DNA from 2 places in the Escherichia sp. B1147 genome. Region 1 is predicted to be linked to the other one. Evidence: predicted binding sites of a transcription regulator. Region 1 holds the regulator's gene; the other holds the start of a gene.
What was found. Region 1 encodes ArgR, which controls arginine synthesis, uptake and breakdown. Its sites were predicted from a motif close to ANTGAATAAAAATACANT; they were not measured.
Positions count from the first base shown of each region.

Region 2: the regulator ArgR is predicted to act here: its motif matches at 1,667-1,684, upstream of argA (amino-acid N-acetyltransferase).

Region 1 is NZ_LFHY01000015.1:37,976-41,154, reverse strand. It holds gene degS (outer membrane-stress sensor serine endopeptidase DegS) at 1-116, shown strand, start outside; gene mdh (malate dehydrogenase) at 181-1,119, opposite strand; gene argR (transcriptional regulator ArgR) at 1,554-2,024, shown strand; gene yhcN (peroxide/acid stress response protein YhcN) at 2,394-2,657, shown strand; gene A9180_RS15115 (hypothetical protein) at 2,713-2,985, opposite strand; gene aaeB (p-hydroxybenzoic acid efflux pump subunit AaeB) at 3,077-3,179, opposite strand, start outside.
Region 2 is NZ_LFHY01000015.1:516,077-519,255, reverse strand. It holds gene amiC (N-acetylmuramoyl-L-alanine amidase AmiC) at 231-1,484, opposite strand; gene argA (amino-acid N-acetyltransferase) at 1,716-3,047, shown strand.

The sequences.
Region 1 (3,179 bases):
CAATGGATCAAGTGGCAGAAATTCGACCAGGTTCGGTGATTCCGGTGGTGGTGATGCGCGACGATAAAAAACTGACATTGCAGGTCACTATTCAGGAATATCCGGCGACCAATTAAGGCCGTCATTAAAAAAACAAAAAACCGGAGACTGTGCTCCGGTTTTTTATTATTCGCTAATCAATTACTTATTAACGAACTCTTCGCCCAGGGCGATATCTTTCTTCAGCGTATCCAGCATTCCTTCCAGCGCGTTCTGTTCAAATGCGCTCAGAGTACCGATAGATTTACGCTCTTCCACGCCATTTTTACCCAGCAGAAGCGGTTGAGAGAAGAAACGAGCATACTGGCCGTCACCTTCAACGTAGGCGCATTCAACTACACCTTTTTCGCCTTGCAGCGCACGAACCAGAGACAGGCCGAAGCGTGCAGCTGCCTGGCCCATGGACAGGGTTGCAGACCCGCCACCGGCCTTCGCTTCAACCACTTCCGTACCCGCGTTCTGGATACGTTTGGTCAGATCAGCAACTTCCTGCTCGGTAAAGCTTACGCCAGGAACTTGAGACAGCAGCGGCAGAATGGTAACGCCAGAGTGACCGCCAATAACCGGAACTTCAACTTCGCCCGGCTGTTTGCCTTTCAGTTCAGCGACAAACGTATTGGAACGAATGATATCCAGCGTGGTGACGCCGAACAGTTTGTTCTTGTCATACACACCCGCTTTCTTCAGCACTTCCGCAGCGATAGCTACCGTGGTGTTTACCGGGTTTGTAATGATACCGATGCACGCTTTCGGGCAGGTTGTCGCAATTTGCTGTACCAGATTCTTCACGATACCGGCGTTAACGTTAAACAGATCGGAACGATCCATACCAGGTTTACGCGCTACACCTGCGGAGATGAGAACCACATCAGCGCCTTCCAGTGCAGGGGTCGCATCTTCACCAGAAAAACCTTTTATTTTCACAGCAGTAGGGATATGGCTCAGGTCGACGGCCACACCGGGAGTGACTGGAGCGATATCATACAGGGAGAGTTCTGAACCTGAAGGCAGTTGGGTTTTTAACAGTAATGCAAGCGCCTGGCCAATACCGCCAGCAGCGCCGAGGACTGCGACTTTCATCCTAAACTCCTTATTATATTGATAAACTAAGACATGTTGCTCCGCTGCCGCGACCTTAATCCACAAATTAACAGTTTACAATGACCACTTCTCAAGAATGTGTAGTCACGCAAATTTGGCGTTTATGCATTTAATTGACGTAATCAGGAACCTAACTTACGTAATTAACAGCCGCTTATGCATTAGAGCAACATTCCAACAGGTGGTGACAATATACCCTACCGCTCAGCCAAAACAACATCAATTTGATAACAATTAATTTACTTTTAAGCAGAATTTACACGCCGTGACGCAGGCATGTTTCTCAATCACGAAATTTGATAAAATCCCGCTCTTTCATAACATTATTTCAGCCTTCTCCAGGGCAGACTGTTTGCATAAAAATTCATCTGTATGCACAATAATGTTGTATCAACCACCATATCGGGTGACTTATGCGAAGCTCGTCTAAGCAAGAAGAATTAGTTAAAGCGTTTAAAGCGTTACTTAAAGAAGAGAAATTTAGCTCCCAGGGTGAAATCGTCGCCGCATTGCAGGAGCAAGGCTTTGACAATATTAATCAGTCTAAAGTCTCGCGAATGTTGACCAAATTTGGTGCTGTACGTACCCGCAATGCAAAAATGGAAATGGTTTACTGCCTGCCAGCTGAACTGGGCGTACCTACCACTTCCAGCCCATTGAAGAACCTGGTGCTGGATATCGACTACAACGATGCTGTTGTTGTAATACATACCAGCCCTGGCGCGGCGCAGTTGATTGCGCGTCTGCTGGACTCTCTGGGCAAAGCAGAAGGTATTCTTGGCACCATCGCAGGTGATGACACCATCTTTACCACCCCTGCTAAAGGTTTCACCGTCAAAGACCTGTACGAAGCGATTTTAGAGCTGTTCGACCAGGAGCTTTAATCTCTGCCCCGTCGCGCTTTGCGACGGGGAAAATGTTGCTATCTCCTCTCGATCCCCCGTTTCTTTCTGCCTGACACTTAACAAATAGTGCCTTTTAGCATGACATTTCATTCACAAAATGAATGTATAGAGCAAATAACGCATACTCCGCAAAAAACTCATATCCAATTGATACAAAACACTTTTCCATAAAGAATGGTACTTTTTTTTAATTCTTTTAAGTTATAAAAATAATATTTTTTAACACTTAGTATCCACACCAAACAGTTAGCCAGGTATTAATTAGCTCGATAATTAGTGTATACTTAATTCTGTGATGCGGGTCACGAAACAAAGACCCAGCTAAAAGATTATGTCGAGGTAAAAATCATGAAAATCAAAACCACTGTTGCTGCATTAAGTGTGCTCTCTGTTCTCTCTTTCGGTGCTTTCGCTGCCGACTCCATTGATGCTTCTCAAGCACAAAATCGTGAAGCCATCGGCACCGTGTCCGTCAGCGGTGTAGCATCTTCTCCAATGGATATGCGTGAAATGCTGAATAAAAAAGCGGAAGAGAAAGGCGCGACTGCTTACCAGATTACCGAAGCGCGTAGCGGCGATACCTGGCACGCCACAGCTGAACTGTACAAATAAACCCTCATCGTCTTGTCCGACGATATTGCCCCCCGGTTCGGGGGCTTTTTTTGCGCTAGTGACGAACATTAAAACGCAAATGCCCTTCCAGCTCTTCCTCCGCCTCATCAAACAGCAGTATTAACGCGCCAAAACGCCGACGCGTTTTCTCCCCCAAATGAACAAATTCAATCTCCAGCGGTAGCGGCAGAACATCATTCATTAATACGTCCCACAAAGAGTCGAGGTCGCGCACCTTATCTTTATCCAGACCAAAGGTGTGCCTAAAGTCGCGATAAAAGTCCTCCTGACTCTCAATCTCATCAAAATCAAAACTATAGATATTCATCTCTTGCCACCGTCACGTTTCGCGGAAAGTTCTGCCGATCATCGCTAAGTATAGCCATGAAAAAACCGACGCTTTTGGCGTCGGTTTTGACTTAACTATCGGTCAACGCATGCTGATACTTATGGAGCATGCCCGTAAGCCGATGCACCGGTTCCGTGACCTGCGGCGGCGCTTGCCAGATGCGTAGCTTTTCC
Region 2 (3,179 bases), 480 kb from region 1:
TCAGAAGTAATGATTACTTCAAACATTGCCTTGCCTGATTTAACAGTTACAAGATGACTAACTAATGCGTATACCTTACACGGGATTGTGTTTAATAAAAGAGACGCCAGACTTATTTTTCTGGCCAACTTTCAAATATTCGACAACAATCACAAAATCACTGTCTAATATTCATATCAATAATATTGACTCAATGAAACATAAACCCATTGAATAAATAAATTAAAACATCATCCCCTTCGCGCCAGCGTCGCCCCATCGGCAAAATACGCTTTAATACCCGCAAGAATAGACTCCGCAACTTCCTGCTGGAAAGTTGCCGTTTTCAATTTGCGCTCTTCTTCAACGTTACTGATAAACGCCGTTTCGACCAGAATGGATGGAATATCTGGCGCTTTCAGCACGGCAAACCCGGCCTGCTCAACCTGATTCTTATGCAGCTTGTTGATTTTACCCAGCTTATTTAGCACAGCCTTACCAAACTTTAGGCTGTCGGCAATGGTCAGCGACTGCACCATATCAAACATGGTGTGGTCGACATAGCGGTCGCCGCTTTTGCTCACGCCACCAATCAAGTCAGAGGCGTTCTGGGTTTGCGCCAGATATTTTGCCGCAGTACTGGTTGCGCCTTTGGTAGAGAGCGCAAACACCGAGGAACCGCTCGGCTGGCGACTGGTAAAGGCGTCGGCATGAATAGAGACAAACAAGTCAGCACGCTGTTTCTGTGCTTTTGCTACGCGCACTTGCAACGGAATGAAGATGTCTTCATTACGCGTCATGTAAACCTTCATATTGCCCTCTTTCTCGATCAGAGAGCGCAGACGGCGAGCTATTTGCAATACCACGTCTTTTTCGCGCGTTTTGTATTTCCCCACCGCGCCAGAGTCTTCGCCGCCGTGGCCAGGGTCAAGCATAATGACAATCGGACGATCGCGCCCTGCCTTGCCAGGCTGTGGGCCACTCTGTGCAGGCGGCACCTGCTTTTCGAGGTCGCCTTTATTGTAATCTTCCAGCAGTGCCAACAGTGGGTCCTGCATGTCCTGAGCATTGGCCGGATAAAGGTCCATCACCAGGCGTTCTTTAAACCCGGCGACCGGCGCGAGGGCAAACATCTGCGGTTTTACATTTTGCTTTAACTCAAAAACCATCCGCACGGTTTGCGGATCAAATTGGCCAACGCGTGCCGACTTGATGAACGGGTCGTCAGCGCGGATTTGCGCAGCCATCCCCTTGAGCACCGAGTTCAGGTTTACATCTTCGATATCCACCACCACGCGTTCAGGGTTACTCAACGCAAACTGCTTATATTTCAGCTGACGATTTGATTCTACCGTCACACGGGTATAGCTGGATGCAGGCCAGACGCGCACCGCCACGACCTGACTGACCGCAGCCAGACTCACCTGGCTTACGCTCAATAGCCACATGGCGCCCGCGCCTTGCAGTAAACGACGGCGGCTGATTGCAGTGTTGGATCCTGACATGCCTCTCCCGAGCAAAAGAAATCTAAGCTGTGTAACAAGTAAACGACCAATTTGACCGGAAACTTTAGCGAAAGACGCATAATCTGTCATCTATAAAAAGGTAAACATTCTATTTATATTCACGGTATTACTGATAAAAAAGTCGCTCCCGCATAAAATTCGCACTTGCACACGGCGAAAAAACAGAATAAAAATACAGTAATTTCGAATAATCATGCAAAGAGGTGTGCCGTGGTAAAGGAACGTAAAACCGAGCTGGTCGAGGGATTCCGCCATTCGGTTCCCTATATCAATACCCACCGGGGAAAAACGTTTGTCATCATGCTCGGCGGAGAAGCCATTGAGCATGAAAATTTCTCCAGTATTGTCAATGACATTGGGTTATTGCATAGCCTCGGCATTCGTCTGGTGGTGGTTTATGGCGCACGTCCCCAGATCGACGCAAATCTGGCAGCGCATCACCATGAGCCGCTATATCACAAGAATACGCGCGTGACCGACGCCAAAACGCTGGAGCTGGTGAAGCAGGCTGCGGGTACGTTACAGCTGGATATTACCGCTCGCCTGTCAATGAGCCTCAACAACACGCCATTGCAAGGCGCGCATATCAACGTCGTCAGCGGCAATTTTATTATTGCCCAGCCGCTGGGCGTAGATGATGGTGTGGATTACTGCCATAGCGGGCGCATCCGGCGGATTGATGAAGAAGCGATTCATCGCCAACTGGACAGCGGTGCGATTGTACTGATGGGGCCGGTGGCGGTTTCGGTCACTGGCGAGAGCTTTAACCTGACCTCGGAAGAGATTGCCACTCAGCTGGCCATCAAACTGAAAGCCGAGAAGATGATAGGTTTTTGCTCTTCGCAAGGTGTCACCAATGACGATGGCGATATTGTCTCCGAACTTTTCCCTAACGAGGCGCAAGCGCGGGTAGAAGCCCAGGAAGAGAAAGGCGATTACAACTCTGGTACGGTGCGCTTTTTGCGAGGCGCGGTGAAAGCCTGTCGCAGCGGCGTACGTCGCTGTCATTTAATCAGTTATCAGGAAGACGGCGCGCTGTTGCAAGAGCTGTTCTCACGCGACGGTATCGGTACACAGATTGTGATGGAAAGCGCCGAGCAGATTCGTCGCGCAACAATCAACGATATTGGCGGCATTCTGGAGTTGATCCGTCCACTTGAGCAGCAGGGTATTCTGGTGCGTCGTTCTCGCGAACAACTGGAGATGGAAATCGATAAATTCACTATTATTCAGCGCGATAACACGACTATTGCCTGCGCAGCACTCTATCCATTCCCGGAAGAGAAGATAGGTGAAATGGCGTGCGTGGCTGTACATCCGGATTACCGCAGTTCATCAAGGGGCGAAGTTTTGCTGGAACGCATAGCGGCCCAGGCGAAGCAAAGCGGCTTAAGCAAATTGTTTGTACTGACCACGCGCAGTATTCACTGGTTCCAGGAACGTGGATTTACCCCGGTGGATATTGATTTGCTGCCGGAGAGCAAAAAGCAGTTGTATAACTACCAGCGTAAATCCAAAGTGTTGATGGCGGATTTGGGATAAGCGATGGAAATCGCCGGATGCGGCGTGAACGCCTTATCCAACCTACGCAGCACTCCATAGGCATAATAAGACGCGCCAGCATCGCATCAGGCATTGGCACTCATCGTCGGATGCGGCGTGAACGCCTTATCC